Regions from separate parts of the Pararhizobium gei genome, predicted to be linked through region 1. Evidence: predicted binding sites of a transcription regulator. Region 1 holds the regulator's gene; each other region holds the start of a gene.
The links. Region 1 encodes PhoB, which activates phosphate uptake and scavenging genes when phosphate is short. Its sites were predicted from a motif close to TGTCATNNANCTGTCAT; they were not measured.
Positions count from the first base shown of each region.

Region 2: a site for PhoB is predicted at 3,292-3,308, ahead of PY308_RS19710 (alkaline phosphatase). Genes of this name have one in related genera too.
Region 3: a site for PhoB is predicted at 4,167-4,183, ahead of PY308_RS12455 (UDP-2,3-diacylglucosamine diphosphatase). Genes of this name have one in related genera too.
Region 4: a site for PhoB is predicted at 4,493-4,509, ahead of PY308_RS09130 (esterase-like activity of phytase family protein). Genes of this name have one in related genera too.

Region 1 is NZ_CP119409.1:797,777-805,223, forward strand. It holds gene pstA (phosphate ABC transporter permease PstA) at 1-282, shown strand, start outside; gene pstB (phosphate ABC transporter ATP-binding protein PstB) at 295-1,110, shown strand; gene phoU (phosphate signaling complex protein PhoU) at 1,161-1,871, shown strand; gene phoB (phosphate regulon transcriptional regulator PhoB) at 1,984-2,667, shown strand; gene PY308_RS03755 (LysE family translocator) at 2,697-3,329, opposite strand; gene PY308_RS03760 (GcrA family cell cycle regulator) at 3,470-4,003, opposite strand; gene PY308_RS03765 (aspartate aminotransferase family protein) at 4,431-5,630, shown strand; gene argF (ornithine carbamoyltransferase) at 5,671-6,582, shown strand; gene PY308_RS03775 (Hsp33 family molecular chaperone) at 6,861-7,447, shown strand, end outside.
Region 2 is NZ_CP119409.1:4,071,798-4,079,244, forward strand. It holds gene PY308_RS19695 (FtsX-like permease family protein) at 1-215, opposite strand, end outside; gene PY308_RS19700 (ABC transporter ATP-binding protein) at 212-898, opposite strand; gene PY308_RS19705 (hypothetical protein) at 899-1,387, opposite strand; gene PY308_RS19710 (alkaline phosphatase) at 1,467-3,233, opposite strand; gene PY308_RS19715 (acyl-CoA carboxylase subunit beta) at 3,589-5,121, opposite strand; gene PY308_RS19720 (SMP-30/gluconolactonase/LRE family protein) at 5,280-6,197, opposite strand; gene PY308_RS19725 (ABC transporter permease) at 6,212-7,162, opposite strand; gene PY308_RS19730 (ABC transporter permease) at 7,162-7,447, opposite strand, start outside.
Region 3 is NZ_CP119409.1:2,539,495-2,546,941, forward strand. It holds gene PY308_RS12440 (MlaE family ABC transporter permease) at 1-892, opposite strand, end outside; gene dgcA (N-acetyl-D-Glu racemase DgcA) at 1,033-2,016, shown strand; gene PY308_RS12450 (MFS transporter) at 1,986-3,188, opposite strand; gene PY308_RS12455 (UDP-2,3-diacylglucosamine diphosphatase) at 3,280-4,113, opposite strand; gene PY308_RS12460 (NADP-dependent malic enzyme) at 4,314-6,626, shown strand; gene PY308_RS12465 (DUF2865 domain-containing protein) at 6,841-7,447, shown strand, end outside.
Region 4 is NZ_CP119409.1:1,881,594-1,889,040, reverse strand. It holds gene PY308_RS09145 (ATP-binding protein) at 1-239, opposite strand, end outside; gene PY308_RS09140 (metallophosphoesterase family protein) at 239-1,516, opposite strand; gene PY308_RS09135 (MarR family winged helix-turn-helix transcriptional regulator) at 1,702-2,169, shown strand; gene PY308_RS09130 (esterase-like activity of phytase family protein) at 2,252-4,444, opposite strand; gene hupB (DNA-binding protein HupB) at 4,631-4,903, opposite strand; gene lon (endopeptidase La) at 5,132-7,447, opposite strand, start outside.

The sequences.
Region 1 (7,447 bases):
ATGCCCGGCGTGCTCACCGGCACGATCATCGGTCTGGCGCATGCGCTCGGCGAAACCGCGCCGCTGCTCCTGATCGGCATGGTCGCCTTCGTAGTCGATTATCCAGGCTCTCCGATGGAGCCGTCCACCGCGCTGCCGGTGCAGATCTATATGTGGGCGAACGAAGCCGAACGTGCATTTGTCGAACGGACCTCGGGTGCGATCATGGTTCTCCTGATCTTCCTCGTCGTCATGAACCTTGGAGCAATCCTGTTGCGGCGTCGCTTTGAGCGTCGCTGGTAGTGAGGTAGAAACATGAACATGATGTCAGAAGCAGCAGTTGAAAAGGCGCTGGACCAGAAGATGAGTAACGTTCCCTACAAAATGACCGGGAAGGACGTTTCGGTCTATTACGGCGAAAAGCGTGCGCTGTTCGATGTGAACCTCAACGTCCGCGAAAACACCGTCACCGCCCTGATCGGCCCGTCCGGTTGCGGCAAGTCGACCTTCCTGCGTTGCTTGAACCGGATGAATGACACGATCGACAGCTGCCGGGTCACCGGCAAGATCATGCTCGATGACGGCGATATTTACGATCAGACCATCGACGTTGTCGAATTGCGCGCCCGCGTCGGGATGGTCTTCCAGAAGCCGAACCCGTTCCCGAAATCGATCTACGAAAACGTCACCTATGGTCCGAAGATCCACGGTCTCGCCCGCACCAAAGCCGAATTCGACCAGATCGTCGAAAGCAGCCTTCAGAAGGCCGGTCTCTGGAACGAGGTCAAGGATCGCCTGCATGAATCCGGCACCGGTCTGTCCGGTGGTCAGCAGCAGCGCCTGTGCATCGCGCGCGCCGTTGCCGTCAGCCCGGAGGTCATCCTGATGGATGAGCCATGCTCCGCGCTCGATCCGATCGCGACCGCCAAGGTCGAGGAACTGATCCACGAACTGCGGGCCAACTACACGATCGTCATCGTCACCCACTCGATGCAGCAGGCTGCGCGCGTTTCCCAGCGGACCGCCATGTTCCATCTGGGCAACCTCGTCGAAGAAAATGATACCGACAAGATGTTCACCAATCCGGATGACCAGCGCACCCAGGATTACATCATGGGCCGCTTCGGCTGATGCCTGAGCCCCGCACCTCATCTGGATTGTGAACGCAAGGAACACCAACCATGTCTACGCATATTGTTTCCGTCTATGACGACGACCTGAAATACCTTACGCGCCGCATTTCCGAAATGGGCGGGCTTGCCGAGCAGATGGTCGCCGAATCGGTTCGCGCATTGGTGAATGCCGATCTTTCGCTGGCTCAGAAAGTCATCTCGGATGATGTCATTCTCGATGAGGCCGAGCGGCAGATCGGCGACAAGGCAATCGTCACCATCGCCAAGCGCCAGCCGATGGCAGCCGACCTCAGGGAAATCATGGGATCCATCCGGATCGCGGCCGATCTCGAGCGTGTCGGCGATCTGGGAAAGAACAACGCCAAGCGCGTCATTGCCGTAGCAAATGCAAGCCTGCCGCGCCAGCTTTCACGCGGGCTCGAGCATCTTGCCGAACTTGCGCTGATGCAGCTCAAGGAAGTGCTCGACGTCTATGCGTCGCGCTCTCCGGAAAAGGCCAACGGCATTCGCGAACGGGACAACGAGATCGATGCGATCTACACATCCCTGTTCCGTGAATTGCTTACCTATATGATGGAAGACCCGCGCAACATCACGCCGTGCACGCATTTGCTGTTTTGCGCAAAGAACATCGAACGCATCGGCGACCATGCGACCAACATCGCCGAGACAATCTTTTACATGGCGACCGGTGCGCAACCGGTTGGCGAGCGTCCAAAGGACGATACCGCCAATACGGTCGGCGCAATCGGCAACTGATCGAGCGCCGGTTAAAATGTAAGTAAGTTCCTACTTATGCGGCGCGGACGGCCAGGAGCCGTCCGCGTGACAGCCCTGCTGTGAGCGCCGGGCGTCAAGGAGTTGAGACCCCATGCTGCCGAGAATTGCCGTTGTCGAAGACGAAGAAGCGTTGAGCGTTCTCCTGCGATACAATCTTGAGGCCGAAGGCTTCGAGGTTGATACCATCAATCGAGGCGACGAAGCCGAAATCCGCCTGCAGGAGCGCTTGCCGGATCTTCTCATCCTGGACTGGATGCTTCCGGGCGTGTCCGGCATAGAATTGTGCCGCAGATTGCGACAGCGTTCCGAAACCGAGCGTCTGCCGATCATCATGTTGACCGCGCGCGGAGAAGAAAGCGAGCGGGTCCGGGGCCTGGCGACAGGTGCCGACGATTATGTGGTCAAGCCGTTTTCGACGCCGGAACTCATGGCCCGCGTCAAGGCGATGCTCCGCCGGGCCAAGCCCGAGGTTCTCTCGACGCTGCTGAAATGCGGCGACATCGAGCTCGACCGCGAAACCCATCGCGTCCACCGCAAGACCCGCGAAGTCCGGCTGGGACCGACGGAGTTTCGCCTGCTCGAGTTCCTCATGTCCTCTCCTGGCCGGGTCTTTTCGCGATCCCAGTTGCTGGACGGCGTCTGGGGACACGATATCTATGTCGACGAGCGCACCGTGGATGTCCATGTCGGACGTCTGCGAAAGGCGCTGAATTTCTCCAACATGCAGGATGTCATCCGAACGGTGCGCGGCGCAGGCTATTCCCTGGAAAGCTGATCGCAAATGGTCACCGCGGTCCGCACGTGTCAGCCTCGCTGAAGCGCGAGATGGGCACCGAGACCGACAAGAATGCCGCCGCCAAGCTTTTGTACAAGCCGCTGCACCCCGTTCGATCTGCGAAGACGGCGTGTCAGGGCGCCGGCCATAAGCACGCAGACGATGTCTGCCGATGAAAACATCAGGTTGACGATCGTCCCCAGAACGAGGAATTGCGCCCAGGCCGGCAGCGTCGCGGATGCATCCACGAACTGCGGCAGGAAAGCGACGAAAAATATCGCGGTCTTCGGGTTGAGGACTTCGACCGTTATGCTCTCGATGAAAGCGCGGCGTCCGGACTTAGGCCCTATCGCGGGCAGCGCCGTTTCCCCCTCGGTTTTTCTCCTGAACAACGAGATACCGAGCCAGATCAGGTAAGCGGCGCCGGCCAGTTTGACCACCATGTAAAGCATGGGGACGGCATGAAACAGCACCGACAGCCCTGTGGCAGCCGCCACCACATGAACATAGCAGCCCAAGTGGATGCCGAGCGACGCCAGCATCCCGCCACGGCGGCCATGCGCCATGGTTTGGGCCGCCGCATACAACATTGCCGGACCGGGAATATACGCGAAGATCGCCGTCGTGACGAAAAAGGTGAGCAACAGTTCGGTGGACGGCATCTTGGGTCTCCGGCTGACGCAGCCTTTCTACAGATCATTCCCGCGATACCATAGTTTTCAAACTGTGCCTGAGGCAACCAGAAACGAAAAAGTCCTGCAGAGGTCATCGGCAGGACTGATATCGGCTCAAATTGTTCTTTTCACCGTGTCCGGCGACGTTCCGCCGATGGCTGATAGGCGAGCTTGGCATGGAAGGTGCAGTAGGGCGACGTGTCCGGGGAATCGTTGCCGCAAAAATGAAACTCGTCCTTCATCGGATCGCCGATCGGCCATTTGCAGGTTCGATCGGTCAACTGCGTCAGGACCAGGCGGCGCGACATGGGAAGCACGACATTGCCCGCCGGAGCTTCCTTATACTGTTCGACAGTTTCGATTTCGGCGTCCTGCGCCATGACGGCGGCGTCTTCCTGACGTGTCATCGGTCGGGCGGCTGGACGCGTTGAGGTGGTGTATGCCTGGGGACGGGGAGCGATGACTGGCGCCGGGCGCTTAGTGCGTGTGGCGGTCGTTGTGCTGCCGCCTGCCTTTGCGCGGCCGGGCAGGCATAGGCGGTGCACTTTGCCGATCACCGCATTGCGACTGACGCCGCCGAGCTGTGCAGCGATCTGGCTTGCGCTCAATCCTTCAGACCATAACTTCTTCAGTCTTTCGACCCGCTCGTCAGTCCAGTTCATGGTCATCTCTCCATTCACAGCGTTGGTGATGGCCGAATCCTCCACCGAGCTCCGGACAGACTCCGAAGCTGAAACGCGATAACACTTTTGGTGACTAGGTCCGCCGCATGCGTTCTAGTAATTAAATATTAAGGTAGAGCCCGTGGGACTCCCTGACAAGAGTCCCGCGAATCCGACCGAATCGATTTTCAGGTTTTCCCCAACTTGCTTGATATGCGTGGCCTTTTTGCAAGCACCAAGTTTGGAAAAAAACCTGTAACCGCACGGCCGTCCTCGCGTCCGAAAAGCTTGCATTTGTTGACATTGCATTGCGGAATGAAGATAGTGGCGCCGCCGCCGAAAGGCGGCATTTTGATTTCCTGAGGGCCGGCGACGGCCCCTTCGCCAACGCTAAGCAATCACCGCGATGATTGAGGAGACCTGCGCCATGGCCCAAGCCACGCCGCTCTATGACACATATGCCCGTGCACCCTTGCGGTTCGAACGCGGTGAAGGCGTCTGGCTGATTGCGGAAGACGGTACCCGCTATCTCGATTTTGCAGCCGGCGTCGCGGTCAATTCACTCGGCCATGCGCATCCGCATCTCGTTTCGGCATTGAAGGATCAGGCCGACAAGGTCTGGCACCTGTCCAATCTTTACGAGATACCGGGGCAGGAGAGCCTCAGCCGCCGGCTGACGGAAGCGACCTTCGCGGATAAGGTCTTCTTCACCAATTCCGGTGCAGAGGCGCTGGAATGCGCCATCAAGACGGCGCGGCGGTACCACTTCTCGAAAGGGCACCCGGAAAAGTTTCATATCATTACCTTCGAAGGCGCCTTCCACGGAAGGACGCTTGCGACCATCGCTGCCGGCGGTCAGGAAAAATACCTCGAAGGCTTCGGTCCCAAGGCGCCCGGCTTCTATCAGGTGCCTTTCGGAGACATGTCTGCCCTGAAGGATGCGATCACCGAAGAAACGGCGGCCATCCTGATCGAGCCGATTCAGGGGGAGGGCGGTATCCGCGTCGTGCCAAAGGAATTCATGCAGGAACTGCGGTCTCTCTGTGACGAATACGGCCTGTTGCTGATTTTGGACGAGGTTCAGTGCGGCATTGGCCGCACGGGCAAGCTGTTTGCCCATGAAAGCGCCGGCATTACTCCCGACATCATGGCCGTAGCCAAGGGGATTGGCGGAGGCTTTCCGCTCGGAGCCTGCCTTGCGACCGCAGAGGCCGCATCCGGCATGGTCGCCGGAACGCATGGCTCTACATACGGCGGCAATCCGCTCGCCATGGCGGTCGGCAATGCTGTTCTTGACATCGTTCTTGCCGATGATTTCCTCACGCATGTCCGCGACGTAACGCTGGTCCTCCGCCAGGGCCTTGCCTCGCTTGCCGATCGCTTTCCCGACATCATAGAGGAAATTCGCGGCGAAGGACTTATGCTCGGCATCAAGGCGAAGATACCGTCTGCCGATCTCCTGAAGGCGATCCGCGCTCAACATTTGCTGGCGGTGCCGGCCGGTGAAAACGTGATCCGCCTGCTTCCGCCGCTCGTAACGACGGCGCAGGAGGCGCGGGAGGGATTGGCACGGCTTGAACGCGCCGCCGAACAGCTGACCATGGAACGACGACAGGCCTTCGCCTGAGTATCGTTCCCTCCGCTGAAACACAGGACTGCGAATTAGAATGGCCAGACATTTTCTCGATCTTTCCGCAATGACGTCGCAAGATCTCCGGGCGATTATAGACGACGCCCGCATCCGCAAGGCGGCGACCAAGGCAGGCACCGCGGAGAAGCCGCTTGCCGGCAAGATGCTGGCGATGATCTTCGAAAAGCCTTCGACGCGAACCCGCGTCTCTTTCGATGTCGGCATGCGCCAGCTCGGCGGCGAGACCCTGTTTCTGTCCGGCACCGAAATGCAGCTCGGACGGGCTGAAACGATCGGCGACACTGCCAAGGTGCTGTCGCGCTACGTCGATGCCATCATGATCCGTACCACCGATCACAAGCGCCTGCTGGAACTGGCCGAGCATGCGACCGTACCTGTCATCAACGGTCTCACCGATCTGACGCATCCCTGCCAGATCATGGCCGACATCATGACTTTCGAGGAACATAGCGGCCCGGTTCAGGGCAAGACCATCGCCTGGACTGGTGACGGAAACAATGTGCTGCATTCCTTCGCCGAAGGCACGGCCCGTTTCGGATACCGTATGAACATGGCCGTGCCGCTCGGGTCCGAGCCGGACGACAGGATCCTCAACTGGGCCCGCAACAATGGCGGCGACGTCAAGCTCTATCATGATGCCGAGCAGGCGGTGGACGGAGCGCACTGCGTCGTTACAGATACCTGGGTATCGATGAACCAGGAACACCGGGCGCGCGGCCACAATGTCTTCCAGCCGTTCCAGGTCAATGCGGCCTTGATGGCCCGGGCGGACAAGGACGCGCTGTTCATGCATTGCCTCCCGGCCCACCGCGGCGAAGAGGTGACGGACGAGGTGATCGACGGCAGGCAGTCGGTCGTCTTCGACGAGGCAGAAAACCGTTTGCACGCGCAGAAATCGGTTCTTGCCTGGTGTCTCGGCGCTCTTTGAGGCCATGGCCCGGCGCATATTGAAAATCCGGCTTTGAACCACGATTTAACATCTCAATGGACGACCGGCAGAAGAGCCCCTCTTTTGCGGGTCGTTTTCGTTGACAGGGCTTGTGGTCATGCGCCGTGCGCGGCGAGCCTTTCTGTGCTGTTGGGTCTTTTTCCGTCTACGAACTGGACAAATCGGCTCGGCACGGGATCAATAAGAACAATCGATAGCGCTGTCCGCACGGCTCTTGACCGGCGGTGGAGCGATGACGGGGCCAAAGGAGAAGAATGATGACGGATACCATACCCGGCCTCGGCCAGTTCGACTTCGCCGGTGACGACCACGTCGTGCCTTTCCAGGTGGAGGGCCTCGACGTGCGGGGGCGTGCCGTGCAACTGGGGCCGATGCTCGACGCCATTCTTGAACGTCACAATTACCCGCTGCCGGTCGCCCGTCTCGTTGCCGAAACGGTGGTTCTGACGGTTTTGCTCGGCACGTCGCTGAAATTCGAGGGCAAGCTCATCATCCAGACCAAGAGCAGTGGCCCGGTCGATCTGGTCGTCGCCGATTTCGCGACGCCGGATAGAGTGCGCGCCTATGCCCGTTACGACGAGGAAGCCCTGTCTCTTGCCGAGCGGAACGGCCTAACCAAGCCGTCGGATCTTTTGGGAGAGGGGATCCTCGCCTTCACCATCGACCAGGGTGAGCATATGCAGCGTTATCAGGGCATCGTGCCGCTGGACGGCGCTTCGCTTGAAGAAATCGCCGGTGTCTATTTCCGCCAGTCGGAACAGATCCCCACCAAGGTGCGCCTCGGTGTCGCCGAGTTGCTGGATCGCGACGAGGACGGCAAGCCGCGTCATCGCTGGCGCGCCGG
Region 2 (7,447 bases), 1.1 Mb from region 1:
TGAAGAAAGACGGAGGACAGGACAAGCTGTGTCTCGCTACCGGCGGCGCCGATCACAAGATCGAACTTGTCGGCGGCCCGCGCGCTGCCCAGCCGCAAGGCTCTTTCCTGCAGGGTGACGGCGACGCCGAGCGCCACGGACAGAGCGACGAGAAGAACGACGACACAAGAGCCGCCCCAATGGCGGCGCAGGTCGGCAAGAATGAACCCGATCACGCGGCAAGCTCCATGACGGTGTCGCTGACCACACGGCCGGAATCAAGGACGATGCGCCGGTCGAGGCGAGCGGTCAGCCGGGCATCATGCGAGACGACGATCAGCGTGCTTTTCTCTGCTTCCGCCAGTTCGATCAGCAGATCGCCGACCGCATGGCCGCTGCCAGCGTCGAGGCTGGCTGTCGGCTCGTCCGCGACGATCACGCCGGGTCTGCGGACAAGGGCCCGGGCAACGGCGACGCGCTGCATCTCGCCGCGCGACATGGTCTCAATGCGCTGATCGGGACGGTTCAGCCCGGTTTTCCGCAGCAGCAATCGAGCCCGCTCGATGACATCAGCGCTGATATCCCGGGAAAGCCGAGCCGGAAGAAGCACATTGTCGAGCGCCGAAAGGCCCGGAAAAAGATGAAAATCCTGCATGACAAGGCCGATATTGATCGCCCGCCACCGGTCACGACGGCTTTCGGACAGGACCGCTATATCCGTGCCGCCCCATTCGACCCGTCCACTCGTGCAGCGCTCAAGCCCGGTGATGATGTTGACCAACGTACTCTTGCCCGAGCCTGAGGCCCCGTTGACAGCGATACGGCTGCCTGCCGCGATGTCCAAAAACGCGATGTCCAGCACAGGAGCCGAAAGACCGGGAAAGGACATCGAAACTGCTTCAAGCCTAAGCGCGAGCATCTAGGCAGTCCAGTAGCGGGCATCACGCAGACGCAGCCTGCTGACGAAGCCGGTTTCCGGGTCCGTCCAGCTGCCCATTTCCAGAGTTCCGGAAACATCGATGCGCGTCCCCGGCTGAACGAAGGTCTGCTTTTCGTCGAGATAGATCACGACGATATTGTCCGGCCAGTCGGAATCCGACGAGCAGAACGGGCAGATCGACATCGGGATTTCCGTCAGGACGAAGAAATTGGCTTCTGCCTTGAGAGGTGGCGCCATGAAGCCGCTCATGGTGACGGATTGCCCCGTCAAGTCTTTCACCTTCTGCGAAAATTCCAGCCCGAGTACGCTGATCTTGCCGTAGAGATCGTCAAAGCCGATTTCCGCATTTGCCGCAAGCGTTTGGCGTGAAGCGCCAGCCGATAGCGGCACCAGCACCAAGGCTGTGAGGAAATGACGCCTGCACAGAGAAAGCCTTGGATGATTTGCAGATGGCCGAGTGTTCGACATAGCACCTATCCTTGCAGAGGAAAGAAACGCAAAATTCCGGGCGGTGCAGACCGCCCGGAACGACATTCAAATCGGCAGATTACTTGCCGGCGACCTTGGTCGGTGCGCCAAGGGCAAATGCATCGGCAAGAACGCGATAAACATCGCTTTCTTCCATATAGCCCTTGAATTCTTCCGAGCCAGGACCGGTTGCCTGCAGCACGACGTCGTCGACGGCGTGAACGGCACTGTCGGAGGTGCGCGGAAGATTGCCCTCGCGCAGCACGGCGCCCGGAATATCCTTATAGGCCGGATTGGCGATATATTCCTTCTTTTCGTTCTGGATCGACGGCTCGAACGGTCCGTCCATCTTCGGGCGGAACGTTTCGTAGTAATCCGGGTAGTTGTTGGAGAAGACAGCCAGACGCTTGCTCACATCGACCTTGTCGGGGAACCCGTCGCCATCCTTGTCTTCATAGTTCGGGAAGCCGGCCTCTGCATAAACGCCCACCTTTTCCCGCATTTCCGTACCCGGCTTGCTGTCGTCGATCGTGCCGATGATGGAAACGCCATGCGCATGGTCGCCGGTGACGACGATCAGCGTGTCGGGGTTCTTTTCGGCAAATTCGCGGGCCAGACCAACGACCTGGTCGAATTCGATTGTGTCATACAGCGCACGATCCCAGTCCATCGGATGCGACATCTTGTCGACCGAAGCCGCTTCCACCATCAGGAAGAAACCTTCCGGGTTCTTGGACAGCTCGCTAAGGGCTGCCTTAGTCATGTCCACGAGGCCCGGCTGGTTCGGAAACTTGTCGACGGTGCCTTTTTTCAGGAATTTGCGGTCAAGGAGCGTGTCCATGTTGCCGGTGTGGAACAGGCCGAGAAGTTTGCCGGTGTTGTTGCCGGCAGCGGAGTCCAGTTCGGTCTTGTCGGTCGCCAGCGCGTAGCCCGCATCCTTGAACAGCTGGATGTAATCCTTGTCGTCCTTGCGCTTCGAGCCCGGCGTCGCCTGCGGCAGGAAGTAAGCGGAACCGCCGCCGAGGATGACATCCGGCTGAACGTCGAGGAACATGCCGACGATATCGGCCTTGTCGGCGCGCTTGCGGGTATGGGAGACGACGGCGGCTGGCGTCGCGTCTTCGATTTCCGCCGTCGAAACGACGCCGATGGATTTCGTCGAGGTACGGCGCACAGCTTCGGCAATGGTCTCGACCCTGGGGTCGTCAAGGCTGGAAGGCGTGCGATCGGCATAGACGCCGAGCGCATTGACCGCCGCCTTGTGGCCGGTCATGTAGGCCGACATGGTGTTGGCGCTGTCCGTTGCGATCGCGTCCGTGGCGGATGTGCCGATGAAGGCCATGCGGTCAAGATCGTCCATGTTCAGGCGGCCATTGGCCTTGCCTTCGGTCATGCCCTTGGACATCAGACGCGCGCCGGTGCGGTGCGCCACCGACAAGCCATCGGCAAGAAGGAAGATGACGTTCTTCGCCTTCGGCGCTTCGGCTGTGCCGTAGACATCCCAGGTTACGGATTTGGTCTCGGTGCCCGAGGTAACGTCCACTTTATAGGCGCCCGGCTTGGAAAGCTTCAGTGCGCGCAGAACAAGCGCTGACCCCAGGCTTTTGTCTTCCTTGCCTTTTTCATCGGCAACGAATTCGGCATCCGACCCGAACAGGGTCTTGTAGTCTTCGCCGTTGACGGTGACCTTTACATCTTCCGGCTTCACGACGCCGTTCAGCTCGACCTTGAAATCGAAGGGCGAACCGGCGAGGATCGTTGCCCTGTCCAGCGGATAGACGGTGGTGGCATGGGCGGCGCCCGTAAGAATGGTCGTGGCGGCGAGTGCCGCAAGAAGAAGACGCATGTAAAACCTCGCTTTTGACATCGTGCGTTGGCGGATGTGGCTGCAATATCGTCTGTCCGTGACGGCTGCATGACGCCGTAGTTTTCCAACCGTTCTCATTTCAGCCACCGCAGGCAGATGCCAGACCAAGCAATTCAACGAAACGCCGGTTTTGAACAGAGGCAGCATCGGGCTCGACAGCGTGAAGCCGCCTGAAAGAGCCTGCCCGATAAGCACGGCCTCTTCTGCCGCGCACGCATGCAGCGCATCACGGTCGCAACAGAACAGACGGGGGTGCTGGCGATGCCCGATTTCCTTGCCGTTCAAATAATGAGACAGGCAATTTCACCGCGATTTTTGATCGGAAAATCCCGCCTTACAACGGTATCGTATCGTGCTTGCGCCACAGTTGCTCTTTGCGCTTGCCCTTAAGCGAGGCAAACGCTCGCGCAATCCTGCGACGGGATGAGTGCGGCATGATCACTTCATCGATAAAACCGCGTTCGGCGGCGATGAAGGGGGTGGCGAAGCGTTCCTCGTATTCCTTTGTGCGTCCTGCGATCTTTTGTGCATCGCCCAGTTCGGAGCGGTACAGGATTTCGGTGGCGCCCTTGGCGCCCATGACGGCGATTTCGGCGGTTGGCCAGGCATAATTGATGTCCGCCCCGATATGCTTCGAGGCCATCACGTCATAGGCGCCGCCATAGGCTTTTCGCGTGATCAGCGTCACCATCGGCACGGTTGCCTGTGAATAGGCAAACAGCAGCTTGGCACCGTGCTTGATGACACCGCCATATTCCTGCGCGACACCGGGCAGGAAGCCGGGAACATCGACCAGCGTCAGGATGGGAATCGAAAAGGCATCGCAGAAGCGAACGAAACGGGCAGCCTTTCGCGAGCTGTCAATATCCAGGCAGCCAGCCAGAACCATAGGCTGGTTGGCGACGACGCCGACCGTCTGTCCTTCGAGCCGCATGAAGCCGGTGATGATGTTTTTCGCAAAGGCTTCCTGCAGTTCGAAGAAATCGCCCTCGTCGGCGACCGCGTGGATGAGTTCCTTCATATCATAGGGTTTGGTGGAACTGCCCGGGATCAGCGTGTCGAGCCGCATCTCGATGCGGGCCGGATCGTCATGGAACGGTCGTACTGGCGGCTTCTCACGGTTGTTGGCCGGCAGGAAATCGAACAGCAAGCGCACATGCTCCAGCGTTTCGATATCGTTCTCGTAAGATCCATCGGCGACGGAGGATTTTTTCGTGTGCGTGCACGCACCGCCCAGTTCTTCGGCCGTGACGATCTCGTTGGTGACCGTCTTGACCACATCCGGGCCGGTGACGAACATGTAGGAACTGTCGCGCACCATGAAGATGAAGTCGGTCATGGCAGGCGAATAGACAGCGCCGCCGGCGCAGGGACCCATGATGACCGAAATCTGCGGAATGACGCCCGACGCCTCGGCATTGCGGCGGAAGACCTCGGCATAGCCGGCAAGCGAGGAAACGCCTTCCTGGATGCGGGCACCTCCGGAATCGTTCAACCCGATCACCGGCGCGCCGTTTCGCATGGCCATATCCATGACCTTGCAGATTTTCTGGGCATGGGTTTCCGACAGCGAACCGCCGAGAACCGTGAAATCCTGGGAGAAGACGTAAACCTGCCGGCCGTTGATCGTGCCCCAGCCCGTGACGACACCGTCGCCTGCGACCTTCTGTTCAGCCATACCGAAATCCACCGCACGGTGGGTGACGTACATGTCGTATTCCTCGAACGAATCTTCGTCCAGAAGAACCTCGAGCCGCTCCCGCGCCGTCAGCTTGCCCTTGGCATGCTGCGCGTCGATGCGCTTTTTCCCGCCGCCGAGCCTTGCCTCGGTTCGCCGCGCCTCAAGCTGCTCTAAAACGACCCGCATTTTTCCTCCTCGAAGACTGCGCATGGCAATCCTGTAGCCAATGCCAGAAGTTCACAAAAGCGTTGGCCGTGCAAGGACGGGTACATCATAAAATAGTAGTGGAGAACTTGAATTGTGCCCGGCAACAGCCGACGGGCGGCCCCTTTAATCCGCCTTCATCAGCGCGGCCATGTTGCGCCTGATGTCGTGAGATAGATGGCATAAAGCGACTGTGTGGCCGTGATGAACAGACGGTTGCGGCGCTGGCCGCCAAACGTAAGATTGGCGACCGTCTGCGGCACCTTGATCTTGCCGATCAGGGTGCCGTCAGGCGCAAAGCAGTGCACTCCATCGGCAGCGCTAGACCAGAGATTGCCGCTCACATCGACGCGCAGTCCATCCGGAATACCATTATCGATCGTGCAGAAAGCCCTTCCGCCCGACAGCGACCCGTTGGGGCCGATGTCAAAAAGCCGAATATGGCGAGCCGCGGTTTCGTCGTGGCTGGCACCGCTGTCGGCGACATAGAGCTTGGTTTCGTCCGGTGAAAAGGCCAGGCCGTTCGGCTGCAGAAAATCGCTGACCACAGCGGCGAGATCGCCGGTGGAGGGATCCAGCCGGTAGACATTGCGGGTCGGCTGTTCCGGATTTGCCTGATACCCTTCGTAATCCGATAGAATGCCGTAGGTCGGATCGGTGAACCAGATGGTGTCGTCCGAGCGGACGATCACATCGTTGGGAGAATTGAGCCGTCTGCCCTGATAGCTGTCGGCCAGAACCGTGATCGAGCCATCCGTCTCCGTGCGGGTGACGCGCCGTGTGCCGTGCTCGCAGGAAATCAACCGGCCCTGCCGGTCGCGGGTATTGCCGTTGGTGAAGTTCGACGGTGCGCGGAACACGGAGACCCCGCCATCCGGCACCCAGCGCATCATCCGCTGGTTGGGAATGTCGCTCCAGACGAGGTGTTGCGCATCGTCGAACCAGACCGGGCCTTCGGCCCAACGGCAGCCGGTGCAAAGTTCTTCAAGCGCGACACTGCCGATGAACAGCGCCTTGAATCTTGGATCATGGACTTCGTAGGGAGATGTTTGAAGCATGGGACTGGACCGGACTAACGTTGGTTTGGATTGCGGCCGCCTGCGACCACGATGACGGCAATGATGATGAGGCCCGTCATGATCAGCCTGATGCCGGCGCCGGCCCCATAGGTATTGAGCATGGAGACGACAAGAAACATGAAAAGCGAGGCTCCCCAGATTCCGGCCACGTTGCTGTTGCCGCCGGCAACCGCCGTGCCGCCGATGACGACGACGGCGATCGACATCAGCAGATATTCCGATCCCATGTTGAGCGCGGCACCGCCGGAGAAACTGGCAAGCAGGTAGCCGCAGATCGCGGCCAGAACGGAACAAAGGACATAGGTGGCGAAGCGCGTGCCATCGACGGGGATGCCGGCCATCCGGGCGGCGCGGATGCTCTGGCCGATCGCCGCGATCCAGCGTCCGTAGACCGTCTTTTGCAAGAGGATGAAAGCGAGAACCGAGAGGATCAAGGCAACGAGAGCGACATTCGGGATCCCGATCGTCGTCGCTGTGGTGAATTTAGCGAGGGCTTCCGGCGGTTTGATGCGAAGGCCGCGATTGGTCCAGATCGCCGTTGATTGGACGATGAAGCTCATCGACAGCGTCGCGATGATCGGCGGGATCTGCAGGAGCTTGATCAGGGCATAATTGCCGATGCCGACCGCGACGCCGATGGCAATGGCGACGGCAAGTCCCGGCAGGATCAGTGAGTTATCGACCTGCATGAATTTCAGGGCGACTGTGCCCGCAAGCGTCATGGTGGCAGGAACGCAGAGATCGATATTGCCCGGCCCAAGCGTGATCACGAACATCTGGCCGATACCGACAAGGATGGAGAAGGCCGCAAATGTCAGCGCCGCCTGGCTGAGGCCGATTGTGCCTGCACCGCCGGTAAACAGGAGCGTGGCGATCCAGACGACGAAGGCGGCGACAAAAGACCAGATCCAGGCTTTGCGCGATAAAATAGCGAACGTCTTCATCATTGCTTCCCCCGGTTCTCGAGGAGATTGAGCAACAGACGGAGCCCCAGCACGACGATCAGGATCGCACCCTGCGCGCCGATCTGCCAGTCCGGCGAGATGCGCAGGAACGAAAGAAACGAACCGGCAAGCGTCAGCGTCAATGCGCCGATAACCGCGCCGATCGGAGAGACCCGGCCGCCCGTGAACTCGCCCCCGCCCAGAATGACACCGGCAATCGACAGAAGCGTGTAGCGAAGCGCGATATTGGCGTCGGCGGAGGTCGTCAGTCCCACCAGCGAGATG
Region 3 (7,447 bases), 1.7 Mb from region 1:
CCGAATAACTCCACGTCACCACGGCAGCCCCGGTCAGCGCCGAAAAATTGGCGATAATGGTGAGAAGCGGCAAGGCGACCGTCAGCGCCACGAGCCGGGGGAAAACGAGAACCCCGACAGGGCTCAGCCCCATGACCTTCAGCGCGTCGATTTCCTCGCGCATTTTCATCGAGCCGACTTCGGCAGTGATCGCGCTGCCCGAGCGGCCGGCGATCATGATCGCCGTCAAAAGCACGCCGATCTCACGCAATTGCAAGATACCGACGAGATCGACGACGAACAGTTCGGCGCCGAAATAGCGCAGCTGAAAGGCGCCCTGCTGGGCAATGATCGCGCCGATTAGGAAGGACATCAGCGTGATGATCGGCACCGCCTGCACGCCCATCTTGTCGATCTGGTTGACGATGGCGGCCGGCGACAGGCCGCTATGGCGCCCAAGCTTTAGCTGTGCGCCGCGCACGGCCGAGCCGAGAATGAACATGGCCGCGATCGTGTCTTCCCAGGTGGACGTAACGGCCCGGCCGATGGGCGAGAAAATCCGCGCAAAGGCCGATTGACGCTCATCGTTTTCGTTGCGCGGCTCTGGAAGGTGCTCCGGCAGAGCCTTGAGCAGCTCCAGATAGCGCGGCTTGTCGCTGATAAGTTCGGTATCGCCAAGCTTCGCCTTGAAGCGATGGATGATCCAGGCGCCCGCCGTATCGAGAGCGGTAATGCCGCTAAGATCTATTTTTGCGGACGATCCTGCCTTGGCGCTCATGCCGTCGAGGCGTTCGGTCACAAAATGCACGGAAGCGCTGCGCCAATCCCCGACCAGCCGATAAATGGGACGTCCACCCTCTCCGGCTTCGTCGAGTTCCACGTCGGTTTTGGCTGTCACTTGCGAGGGCGTCACGTCTGCTGGATCTTCCGGGGATGGCTGCATCTGATAAAAGGTGAGCGACTCATAGCCGTTCGGGCCGCTTCTGTCACCGATTCAAACGGTTCTGTACCATTCCGGCTGCGGCTGAGATAAGCTTGCCACAGGAGAGGCCGATGAAAAGCTCGCTTAAAGTAGCCGTCGAACATTTCCCGATCGCGGGAAGCTTCACAATTTCACGCGGCAGCAAGACCTCCGCTTCGGTCGTCACCTGTGAGATCGGAACTGGCAATAATAGCGGCAGGGGAGAATGCGTTCCCTATGGCCGCTACGGCGAAACAATCGATAGCGTGGTGGCGGAAATCGAGGCCGCCCGCGTCGCAATCGAAGCAGGTATCGATAGGCCGGGCTTGCTGGCGGCCATGAATCCGGGCGCGGCGCGCAACGCCGTGGATTGCGCGCTCTGGGATCTCGCCGCGAAATCCACCGGCCGCCCCGCCTTCGCACTGGCCGGGCTTTCCGATCCCCTGCCCCTGACGACCGCCTATACGATCTCGCTCGGTGAGCCCGACATCATGGCGGCACAGGCGGCGGCGCAGAGCCATAGGGCGCTTTTGAAGGTCAAGGTGGGAACCGCCGACGACACGTCCCGCATCCGCGCCGTGCGCGCAGCAGCGCCCGGCAGCGTCCTCATTCTCGACGCCAACGAGGGCTGGACCGAGGACAATATCGCCGCGCATTTCGCCGTCTGTGTCGAAACGCGCATCGCGCTGATCGAGCAGCCGCTTCCGGCCGGGCGCGATTCGGCCCTGGCCTCCATCGCCCGCCCCGTTCCGGTCTGCGCCGACGAAAGCGTCCATAAGACCGACGACTTGTCGGAACTCGCAGGGCTCTACGACGCGGTGAACATCAAGCTCGACAAGACCGGCGGCCTCACGGAAGCGTTGCGCATGCGGGACGCCGCCCGGGCGCTTGGCCTGAAGATCATGGTCGGCTGCATGGTCGGAACGTCGCTGGGCATGGCGCCGGCCGTGCTTCTGGCTCAGGGCGCGGATTTCGTCGATCTCGACGGCCCGCTGCTTCTGGCCCGCGACCGGGAACCCGGCCTGCGCTACGATGCCTCGCTGGTCTATCCGCCGCGTCCGGATCTCTGGGGCTGAAGCATCCAGGCGGCCAAAGCGGCGCCGCATCCGGCCAGGGCGACGACGGACATGGAATAGAACCCGTCCACGCCGAAGCGGGTGTAGAAATAGCCCGAGGTAAAGGTGAAAATCGCCGTGAAGACCCCAGTATAGAAGAAATAGAGCCCCTGCGCCGAGGCCTCCTGCTCCTCCGGCACGCGCTGAACCAGCATGTTTTGCATCCCCGTGTGCATGATCGCATAGGTAAAGGCGTGAAAACACTGGAGCGCGAAATAACCCCAGAAGCCGATATCCATCGGGAAAATGACCCAGCGGACGACGGCAAGCCAGCAGCCGGTGAAGATCATCGTCCACAGGCTGAAGCGCCGGATGATCATCCGGGCGCAAAAGAACATTGCGACTTCGGCAGCGACGCCGGCGCTCCAGAGAAGCCCGATCTCGGTGCCGCTGAAGCCGATATGCTGCCAGTAGATAGCCGAGAAGGCGAACAGCATCGCATGACTGCCGTTGATCAGCGTCACGCCAACCAGGAGCAGTTGCAGATCGGGTTTTCTGAGTGCTTTCGGCGGCGCCTCGGTCAGGGTCGTCAGTGTCGAGGGACGGCGCGGGCGCCCGACGCGCGGGGCGAGAAAGGTGAGCAGGATCATCAGCGCGAAGCCGCCCGCCATGGCCGGCAGCACCATCCCGCCGCCATAGATGCCGATCAAGGCGCCGCCCAGCATCGTCGCACCGATGAAGGCGATCGATCCCCACAGGCGCATCATCGCGTAATCGAAACCCCAGCGCCGCACACCGGTCAGCGCGATCGCCTCGACGATCGGCACATAGGGCGAGTAAACCGCGCCCTGCAGCGCATAGATGATGAGCACGCACCAGAAACTGGGGGAAACGAACAGCGCAAGCGCCGTGAAAAACGAGAGAACCGCCGACCAGATCAGCACTTCCGCGCGCTCGCCGATCCTGTCCGCAAGGACGCCGACCAGCGGAGCGGTCACCACGCGCACGAACATCGGCACGGACAGGATGATGCCGATTTCCAGATCGTTCAACGACAGCGTACTCAGCCACACCGGAAAATACGGCATTGCAAAGCCATTGACGATCAACGGCGCACAGAAAAGCAGGGCAATGCGCGGCACGAAATAAGCCGGCGCATCCTCGCGATAGGAAGGCGGAGACGCGGGAATCATGAAGGGACCTATGAACGAAGCCCGACGATTACCACGACGACTTGAAGCCGCACCATAAGCGAGATTTCACGACAGCCCGGAAGGCGGATTTTTAAGCAGCCTGTTGCGAAAGTGCCCGTGCCAGCAAAGTGTCGATGGCAACGCCCTCGTCGGGCGCGGCGGCGACACCGCTCAACTGCCGCCAGGTGATCAATTCCATGCGCCCGTCGTGGTGCTCGACCACAGCCGTGCAGCTTTCCACCCAGTCGCCCGTATTGATGTAGCGAACCCCGTCGATATCCTCGATCACTGCGTGATGAATATGGCCGCAGATCACCCCGTCGGCGTTTTCTTTACGCGCCTCTTCGGCGACGACGCGCTGGAACTCGCCGATGAAGTTGACGGCATGCTTGACCTGCAGCTTAGCCCAGGCCGAAAACGACCAATAGGGCATGCCGAGCCGCCGGCGGATCGCCGACAGGCCGATATTGATGACGATCGCTGTGTCATAGGCCCAGTCGCCGAGATAGGCGAGCAGGCGCGCATTGCGCACCACCACGTCGAACTCGTCGCCGTGCAGGACGAGATATCGCAAGCCATCGGCGCTCTCGTGAATATAGCGCTGCGCAACCTCTATGCCGCCGAAATGAACGCCGGGAAAATCCCTCAGGAATTCGTCGTGATTGCCGGGAATGTAGATGATTCGGGTTCCCTTGCGCGCTTTGCGCAACAGTTTCTGGACGACGTCGTTGCAGGATTGCGGCCAGTACCAGCTGCGCTTTAGGCGCCAGCCATCGACAATGTCGCCCACCAGCACGATGGTCTCGGCGTCGGTGACGCGCAGGAAATCGAGGAGATAGTCCGTCTTTGCAGCTTTCGATCCCAGATGAACGTCTGATATGAAGATTGTCCTGAAGCGGCTGACGGCTTGATCTTTCTCGGTCATGTTGCCTCACGGGTCTGTCGGGCTTGTTTCGATCCTGTCAAAATCAGACTCTTGTTTCAGGAGAATGACAGCCGGCGCGCGCGCGCCGCCATGCTTTGCGCCGGACAGGACTGCAACCGCTCGCGAACCGACCGTTCGAAACTATACGCCACGAAATTTTCGTGCAAAAAGAGCCGCCACGACAAGCGAGGAACACGATCATGAGCAGTGGCGACAAAACCAGGAACCCCACGGTTCCCGCAAGCGGCGATCTGGACGAGCAAGCCCTGTTCTTTCATCGCTATCCGCGCCCCGGCAAGCTCGAGATCCAGCCGACCAAGCCGCTGGGGAACCAGCGCGACCTGGCGCTCGCCTACTCGCCGGGCGTGGCGGCACCCTGCCTCGCCATTCGCGACGATCCGTCGAAAGCTGCCGATTACACGGCCCGCGCCAATCTGGTTGCCGTCATATCCAACGGAACGGCGGTTCTCGGCCTTGGCAATATCGGTCCGCTCGCCTCGAAGCCGGTGATGGAGGGCAAGGCCGTCCTGTTCAAGAAATTCGCCGGCATCGATGTTTTCGACATCGAGATCGATGCGCCCGAGGTCGACCAGATGGTCAATGTCGTTTCGGCGCTCGAGCCGACCTTCGGCGGCATCAATCTGGAAGACATCAAGGCGCCGGAATGTTTCGAGGTCGAGCGCCGTCTTCGCGAAAAGATGGATATTCCCGTCTTCCACGACGATCAGCACGGAACGGCGATCATCGTCGCGGCGGCCGTCCTGAACGGTCTGGAGCTAGCCGGCAAGGATATCGCCAAGGCGAAGATCGTCGCATCCGGCGCGGGTGCTGCGGCGCTTGCCTGCCTCAACCTGCTCGTCACACTTGGTGCGCGGCGCGAAAACATCTGGGTGCACGACCTCGAAGGCCTCGTCTATATCGGCCGCGAAGTGCTGATGGACGAGTGGAAGTCGGTTTATGCCCAGGACAGCGACAACCGCGTTCTCGCCGACAGCATTGCCGGTGCCGACGTGTTCCTTGGCCTGTCCGCTGCCGGCGTGCTGAAGCCCGAGCTTCTCGTGCAGATGGCGGAAAAACCGCTGATCATGGCGCTCGCCAATCCGAACCCGGAGATCATGCCGGAGCTTGCCCGCGCTGCCCGCCCGGACGCGATGATCTGTACCGGCCGCTCCGACTTTCCCAACCAGGTCAACAATGTCCTGTGTTTCCCCTATATCTTTCGCGGCGCGCTGGACTGCGGTGCCCGCACGATCAACGAGGAGATGAAGATGGCCGCGGTGCGCGCCATCGCGGCGCTCGCCCGCGAAGAACCGTCGGACGTCGCCGCCCGCGCCTATTCCGGCGAAACCCCCGTCTTCGGCCCGGACTACCTCATCCCCTCGCCCTTCGACCAGCGGCTGATCCTGCGCATCGCGCCGGCCGTGGCGAAGGCTGCGGCCGAAAGCGGCGTCGCCAACCGGCCGATCGCTGATTTCGACGCCTATCTGGATCAGCTCAACCGCTTTGTCTTCCGCTCCGGCTTCATCATGAAGCCGATCTTCGTCGCCGCCAAGAATGCGCAAAAAAACCGCGTGATCTTTTCCGAAGGCGAGGACGAGCGCGTTCTCCGCGCCGCCCAGGTGCTTCTCGAGGAAGGCACTGCCCGTCCCATCCTGATCGGTCGCCCGCAGATCATCGAGACGCGCCTCAAGCGTTATGGGTTGCGCATCCGTCCCGATGTCGATTTCGAAGTCGTCAACCCCGAAGGAGACCCCCGCTATCGCGGTTACGTCGATGAATATTTCGCGCTGGTCGGCCGCCTCGGAGTCATTCCGGAAGCCGCACGAACCATCGTCAGAACCAACCAGACGGTGATTGGCGCGCTTGCCGTTCGCCGCGGCGACGCCGACGCCCTGATCTGCGGTGTCGAAGGCCGCTACAGCGCCCATCTGCGCGCGGTCTCCCAGATCATCGGCAAACGCGACGGCGTTCTCGACTTCTCCGCACTCAGCCTTCTGATCTCCCAGCGCGGCGCGACGTTCCTCACCGATACCTACGTGACCTTCAACCCGACGGCCGAGGAAATTGCCCAGAATACCGTGATGGCTGCACAGGAAATCCGCCGTTTCGGCATAACGCCGCGCGCAGCACTTGTGTCGCATTCGAATTTCGGATCACGGGACTCAGAGAGCGCCTTCAAGATGCGCCGGGCCATACAGTTGGTGCGGGAACTGGCGCCGGATCTGGAGGCGGACGGCGAAATGCATGGCGATTCCGCCATATCCGAAATCCTGCGCAAGCGGGTCATGCCAGACAGCACGCTGCACGGCGAGGCGAACCTGCTTGTCTTCCCCAATCTTGACGCCGCCAATATCACGCTGGGCGTCGTCAAGACCATGACGGACAGCCTTCATGTCGGCCCGATTCTGCTTGGCACGGCGTTGCCCGCTCACATCCTGTCGCCGTCGGTGACCTCGCGCGGTGTCGTCAACATGGCGGCCCTTGCCGTCGTCGAAGCCTCCTACCCGGCTTGATTTCTTCCGGGCGGTCCCTGTGGCTGCCCGGTCTGTTCCAGCCACCGGTGCCGGCGTTGCGGCACTTCCGCCACGCACAAAAATTATCCGGCTCTCGCGTTAACGCTGAAAGCCGAAGCGCATTGTGCGGGCATGGATTGGCGCTATGATGAACTCGGGTGGACATGCAGCGCAACCCTGCTTGCTCCGTCCGGTTTTCGATAGGCGAGAGAATATGATGATCCGTTCGCTTCGCGCGGCGGTGCTGATGGCGCCGCTTGTCATGGTCATGACGACCGCAGCCGACGCTTCGACGGTATGTGAGCGGCTGAACGCGCAACTGTCCAATTTGCCCCGGACGATTGGCTGGAATACCAGTCTCAGGGACTATTCCGGTGCGATTTTCCGCCAGAACCTCGACATCCGCAAAGCGCGCAGCGAGCGCCGCAGCCTCGGCTGCAGTTCCGGCAGCGTGATTATCGTCAATGGCTACAACGAGGAAGCCTGCGCTGCCATTGAAGGCAGCATCGCCCGCATGGAGGCGGAACTCGACGATCTGAAGGCCCGTCGCGAAGAGGTCGCCACAGGCGGCGAAACCGACATGGTCCGCCGGCGCATTCTGGCGGCGCTCGAAACCCACGGCTGCGCCGACGAACAGGACCAGTTGTTAAGCGCAGCGGCAGAACAGCCGGAAACCCACCGCAATATCATCGAAGATTTGCCGCCGATCGGCGAGGATCGGCCGATATTGCGCGGCAGCAGCGACATTGTCGATTTCAGCCTCGATGGCGAAGCCTATGACGGAAATCTTCGGACCATGTGCGTGCGCACCTGCGACGGCG
Region 4 (7,447 bases), 1.1 Mb from region 1:
CCTGTCTCGACGATGCCGCCGATCCGCATTGTTGGATAAGGGTGCAGAAATCCGTAACTGCTGAGCCGCTCGATTCCGAACAGAAGGTCGAGAAAGCCGGAAAACAGCGTCGATTTTCCGGCTTCGTTCGGTCCGTAAACGAGATGAAAATCCGGCCGACCGGGGTGAAGCGCGCCGAAATCGAGGCTGCGCCCGGTAAATTTACCGTAGCGAACGAGGTCCAGGCGGCTCAGACGCATCAGCGGGCAGCCTCCGCATCGCTGCCATGCAGATAAGCCAGCACATCATCGCTGCCCCCCGAAGCCGCCGATTGCAGCAAGTCGATCGCAGCAGCTTCGTCGCCTGCCAATCTGTCCCGCACCTCTCGCGGCATTTGTAGCAGAAGCTCGTTGAGGACCGCTGCCGCTTCCTGCCGAAAGGCGTGGGACAAAAGCACGTCCGAGCGTATCAATGCGGCCAGTTCCTCGACCGGGTCAGGCCCGGCCAGTGCGGTATCCGTTCCCGGGCTACGACACTCGATATCGACTTTCTCGATCCAGCAGCCATCGAAGCCGGCGGCGACATTGCAGATTTCCGCAAGCAGAAAATCAGCGTCGCGCCGCAGTTTCCAGGCGAGCGGTGTCGATCCTGACACGGTCATCCGCAGGATCAGATGATCCGTATCTGCGGCGGCGCGCAACACAGACAGGCTTTCCCGCACCCTGTCGGTCATCTGACGCCAGTCCTCGACGCCGGTGAGATCGACCTCGACGCGCTGGAACATCGCCTGCCCGATCACCCGCTCCTCATGCGCAAAGGCTCCGTCATCGGCAATGGTCACCATTGTCACCGACTTTGCACCTGCCTCGTTGATGTCGCGTCCCTGCGGCATGCCCGGCATGACGATCAACGGCTTTTCGGAATGCACCTGCCGTAGATGCACATGGCCAAGGGCCCAGTAGTCGAAGCCGTGACCGATAAGGTCGCTGATACTGCAGGGTGCATAAGGGTCGTGGCCGGCGCTGCCGGCAAGGCTCGTATGCAGCATGCCGATATTGATGGCGTCGGCGACTCCTGCGCTGAAAGACGGAAGCAGGCTATCGGGCGCGTGATGATTGTCGAAGCCGACGCCGTGGATGTAAACCTCGCGGCCATTCCCGAGCGTCTTTGCAGCTATCGGCTTCACCCGACCCGAAAAGAGATGAACATTGGATGGAAGCGTCAACTCCTTCTTGATGGAGGACTGGGAATCGTGATTGCCTCGGATGACGAACACGCGGATGCTGGCCGCCTCAAGCCTCCTGAGTTCAGATGCCAGATACAGCGCGGTGTTCATCGAGGTCTGGGAACCGTCATAGAGATCGCCGGCAATCAGCAGCGCATCGACATTTTCGGACAGGCAGAGATCGACAATCCGCGACAGCGCCGTGCGCGTCGCGCCTCGAACCAGTTCGGCCAGATCGGCGTTCTTCAAGGCGAGACTGCGCAAGGGGGAATCGAGGTGAAGGTCGGCAGTATGAACGAAGCGGAAAGGCATGGGCCGAACATGGCCTCTCTTTGACATCCGCGTCAATGCCGCTCGACGGCGGAAGTGCCGCCTCATCAGCGTTTTCCCGCATGGAAAGTTCAGCTCGGCGCACCGGTATGGCCAATCGGCGACTTTTGTCAATCGGCTCGCCCCAGGCATTTGACATGGCCCCTCATTATATACATATGAGATTCATGAAGCAGCCCTGCGAAGTCTCCGACAAGCTTTTCGAGCTTTACCACCGCGTCCACCGGCTCATCAACGAGACGATGACGGAGGAAGGCGTATCTCTGGCACGCAGCAAGTTTCTCTGTTTTCTCAGCAAGCTCGGCCCCTGCCGCTCGACGGACATCGCCGACGCGCTGAATTTCGCGCCACGCACCGTCACGGAAGCGATCGACGGTCTGGAGCGCGACAAGCTGGTTCTGCGCAGGCCGGATCCCGTCGATCGCCGGGCAAAGATCGTGTCCATCACGGATGTCGGGCGCGTAGTTCTGGAGGCTGCAGAACACCCCCGCAAGCAATTGATCGACGAAATTTTTTCGGTTCTGGATGACGAGCAGCTCGACCAGCTTCAGGATATCGCCAGTCGCCTCGTCGCCAAGGTCGATGATATCCGGTTGCGCAGAGACAGCGCCGGCGAAAAGATTGCCGCCGAGTAACACGTGCTTCATCCCTTAAAAGTTCATGGAAAAGGCCGGAGCATCATGCCCCGGCCTTTTCCGTTACCGGCACAGCGCAAAATTACATCGCGTTCATCGTACCGATCTGGAAGAACAGCGTTTCCCCGGAGGAATCATCGACACCGTCATTGTCGGTGACGACATAGCCGGTGCCGGCGGCATCGACCGCAAAGCCTTCAACCTTGTCAACCACGAAGCCGCCAAACGACGTCAGGTCGGGGATCAGGTCGCGGACCTCTTCCTTTTTGACGACAGGCAGGTCGCCGCCAAGCTTGGCGGACTTCAGATCAGCCAGTGCCACGCGATAGATCTTCTTTAGCTTTGCAGCCTTGCCGATCAGATTGTCTCGCTCGATGACATAGGCATAATCGCCGTAAACGGTGATTTCCGACAGGCCGACCCAGCCGCTCTCCGTCTTTTCGAGCGGATAGCGCACGGCGCCCCACTCTTTCGACGAGGGCTTGTAGGAAACGAGCTTCACGAAGCCCTTTTCATCATCGCCCCATTCGCGCTGAACGGCCATCCACAGCACCTGCTCATCGCCTTCGCCAATGCTGGTTATTCCTTCGAAACCGAAACGCTTCTCGCCGGCACGCAGCTCGGCGGGAATGGCAACTTCCTTCTGGATCTCGCCCTTGCCGTTCACCTGCACGATGGCATGGCTGTAAAGCTTGTCGGCGTCACCTTCTGAGGCGAGCCAGAAACCGCCATCGCCATCCGGCGTCAGGCCTTCGATATCGAGCTTCTGGGCAGGCGCGCCATTGCGCGTGACGCGCAGGGCGTCGGTGATCCTGACTGGCTTCGCCGTCGCATCGATCGTGAAGATCGTCGGCTGCGACGCATAGACCGAATCGTTGACCGCATAGAGAATGCCCGGCTTGTCCTTGACCGCTGCGAGACCCGACAGTGCGCCAAAGCCGATCAGTTCGCCGTCCTTTTCGGTGGAAACGATCTGCGGATAGGCCGCTTCGCCTTCCGCACGCTCATAAATCATGACATGCGAACGGGCGCCGCCATCTTCGACCAGATCGGCTTCGTTGGCCGTGGCAAACAGATTGCGACCGGGAATGGCCACGGCGCCTTCCGGTGAAATGCCCGAGGGCAGGATCTGCAGCAGTTGCGGTTCCGCGCCTGTATCCTTGTAGACGCCGACGACCGAGGCACGCTCGGCCATCACGAAGAACAGGTTATCGTCGCCGAACCTGGCGGCTTCCAGGCCTTCCGGCTCGACGCCCTTCTTGTTGCGCTTGTCCGGATAGTGTCCGATCCTGGCAATCTCGCGCTCGAAGCTTGCGCCGCTTTCGTACTGTACCTTGCCTGTCTTGTCGAAGATGGTGAAGCCGCGGGAGCCGCCCTTCCAGTCGCCTTCGTTGGCAACGACGAGGCGGTTATCGTCCAGCCACTTGACGGCGTCAGGCTCGCGGGCGACGTCTTTCATCTCGCCGGTAAACTTGAGGGCGCCGTCTTTTTTGGTGTCAACGCCTTCAAGATCGACGCTGCCGGCCGAAAAGTGAGTTTTCACGGTGCCCGTCTTGGCGTCGATGATGACGATGTAGTTGTTTTCCTGAAGCGTCAGAGCGACCTCGTCCTGACCGTTGAAGGCGACGAATTCCGGCTCCGGATCGTCGCCAGCGACATCGGCAAGACCGGTGAGGACAACATGCTTGAGCGAACCGCAGTCGATAACGCCATCCTTGAGAGACAGAAGAACGAGGTCGCCCGCAGGCATCTGGGGAATGTCCCCGTCATTGACCTCCTCGTCGCGCTCGTTTTCGATGGCGATCGCGGCGATCGTCTTGTCCTTGTTGAGCGCAATCGAATCCGGCTGACCGCCAAGATCGCAGGTCGTGTCGATGGTCTTCGCAGCAAGATCGACCTGAGCGACGATACCCGAGGGCTTGACGAAACTTTCGCGGGTGTTGACGGCGACAAGCGCCTTGCCACCGGCAATCGTTACCGATGTCGGCTCACCCTGAAAGCTGACGGAACCGCCAGCCCTGGGGACTTTCGCGTCGGTGATGTCGATGAAGCCGATCGCCTTGTTGGGGCTATCGGAATAGACGAGGGTGTTGCCGTCTTCGCTGGCGGTGATGATCTCCGCCGATGTAACGGTCGATTTGCCGGCTGTGGCCGGCAGATTGTCCGCAACCGCGAAGGAGGCGATACGGTTGAAAACAGGCTCTGCGCCGGCGGTTGTGGCCGTCGATGCAGCAAGCAGCGCCGCGAGCGTTGCGGTCAATGAAAAGGTCTTCACGGGAATCCTCCGGGGAAAATGAATACGGAGGCGTTGTGGTCCTGCAGTGTAACAGCCGCGTGACAGCCACTGCGTCGAGAGCGCGAAGCCAAACTGCGGAACAAAAAAAGAGGCCCAGAAAACCGGGCCTCGATTGCACGTCCATAAAGCGCCGGCATTGCGGCTAGCGTTGATGGGCCGCGATCTTTAGTTGACAGCGTCCTTCAAACCCTTGCCCGCAGAGAACTTCGGCACATTGCGCGCCGGAATGTCGACTTCGGCGCCGGTGGAAGGATTACGGCCCTTCGAGGCTTCGCGGTGGCTGACGGAGAAATTGCCGAAGCCCACGAGGCGCACATCGCCGCCGTTCTTCAATTCGCTCTGGATCACTTCGAAAATGGCATCAACTGCAGTCGATGCCTCTTTGTTGGTGATGTTGGCCTTTTCAGCAACGGCTGATACGAGCTCATTCTTGTTCATGTTTCCACCCTTTCATATTGGTTTGAAACGACTCAAATCTTCAAGCCGGGGGCAACATAGACGCCACCTCCGCCTTGACCAACCCAATTGCGCCGAATGCCATGGAATGCAAGGCTTTGCGGGTCATTTTTCAAAAAAAAGACCGGCAACACTGCCGGTCTTCCACTGTTTATCTTTCACACCGCCCGTTATGCCGGCGATGCTACCGATTGACGTGCACGTCAAAGCCTAGTGCGCGATCGACGTTCCCGTGTCGTCAACCGCATCGACCGCAGCAACCGGAACCTTATGCTTGGACGGATCCCATTCGATGGCGACGGGAACGCGCGTCAGGGCATGGCTCAGGACCTCGCCAATATGCGAAACCGGAATGATCTCCATATTGTTCTTCACGTTGTCCGGAATATCCGCCAGATCCTTGGCGTTTTCTTCCGGGATGAGCACCTTCTTGATGCCGCCGCGAAGCGCCGCGAGCAGCTTTTCCTTGAGACCGCCGATCGGCAGCACGCGGCCACGCAGAGTGATTTCACCCGTCATTGCCACATTCCTGTCGACCGGGATTCCGGTCATGATCGAGACGATCGCTGTCGCCATGGCGACACCGGCCGAAGGACCGTCCTTGGGCGTCGCACCTTCCGGCACGTGCACATGGATGTCGCTCGTGTCGAACAGCGGCGGCTCGATGCCGAAGTCGATCGCCCGCGAACGGACGTAAGACGCAGCCGCGGAAATCGATTCCTTCATCACGTCACGCAGATTGCCGGTCACCGTCATCTTGCCCTTGCCAGGCATCATGACACCTTCGATCGTCAGCAGTTCGCCGCCGACTTCCGTCCAGGCAAGGCCCGTAACAACACCGACCTGGTCGGTGCGTTCCGCTTCGCCGTGGCGGTAGCGTGGAACACCGAGATAGTCGTTGATGTTCTCAGCGGTGACTTCGACCTTGTCGGTGCGACCTTTCAGGATTTCGGTCACGGCCTTGCGGGCAACCTTCATCAGTTCTCGCTCAAGGCTACGCACACCAGCTTCGCGGGTGTAAGTCTGGATGATGGTCGACAAAGCACCGTCGGTGATCGAGAACTCCTTCGGCTGCAGCGCGTGGTCGGCGATCGCCTTCGGCAGCAGATGCCGCTTGGCGATCTCCAGCTTTTCTTCCTCCGTGTATCCCGCAATCCGGATCACTTCCATGCGGTCCATCAGCGGCGCCGGGATATTCAGCGTATTCGCCGTGGTGATGAACATCACGTTCGAGAGGTCGTATTCGACCTCCAGATAGTGGTCCATGAAGGTCGAGTTCTGTTCCGGATCCAGCACCTCCAAGAGAGCCGAGGACGGATCGCCACGGAAATCCTGGCCCATCTTGTCGATCTCGTCGAGCAGGAAGAGCGGATTGGACTTCTTTGCCTTCTTCATCGACTGGATGACCTTGCCGGGCATCGAACCGATATAGGTGCGGCGGTGACCACGGATTTCGGCTTCGTCGCGAACGCCGCCAAGCGCCATGCGGATATATTCGCGGCCGGTCGCCTTGGCGATCGATTTGGCAAGCGAGGTCTTGCCGACGCCCGGAGGACCGACGAGGCACAGGATCGGGCCCTTGATCTTCTGCGAGCGCGCCTGAACCGCCAGATACTCGATGATCCGCTCCTTGACCTTGTCGAGGCCAAAGTGATCGAGTTCGAGAACCTGTTCCGCGTGGTGAAGATCAGTCTTGACCTTGGACTTCTTCGACCAGGGAATGCCAAGCAGCCAATCCAGATAGTTGCGAACGACGGTGGCTTCCGCCGACATCGGGCTCATCTGGCGCAGCTTCTTGACTTCCGCGTCAGCCTTTTCACGGGCTTCCTTGGAAAGCTTGGTTTTGGCGATGCGATCTTCAAGTTCGGCCATCTCGTCGCGGCCTTCCTCACCATCGCCGAGTTCCTTCTGGATCGCCTTCATCTGTTCGTTGAGGTAGTACTCGCGCTGGGTCTTTTCCATCTGGCGCTTGACGCGCGACCGGATGCGCTTTTCGACCTGGAGAACGGAGATTTCGCCTTCCATAAAGCCGAGCGCCTTTTCAAGGCGCAACTTGACGCTGGTCGTTTCCAGCATTTCCTGCTTTTCAACGATCTTGATGGAGAGATGCGACGCAACGGTATCGGCCAGCTTCGAATAGTCCTCGATCTGGCTGGCAGCACCGACGACCTCAGGCGAAATCTTCTTGTTGAGCTTCACATAGCTCTCGAATTCGGAAACCACCGAGCGGCTCAACGCCTCGATCTCGACAGGATCTTCCTCCGGCTCTGCAAGGGCATGGGCCATGGCCTCGTAGAAATCGCTACGCGGCGTATAGCCGTCGATTTCGGCGCGTGAACGGCCTTCGACCAGAACCTTCACTGTCCCGTCCGGCAATTTCAGGAGCTGAAGCACATTGGCGATCGTCCCGATCTGGTAGATCGCGGATGGATCGGGATCGTCATCACTTGCATTGATCTGGGTCGCAAGCATGATCTGCTTGTCGGTCCCCATGACCTCTTCAAGCGCGCGGATCGATTTTTCACG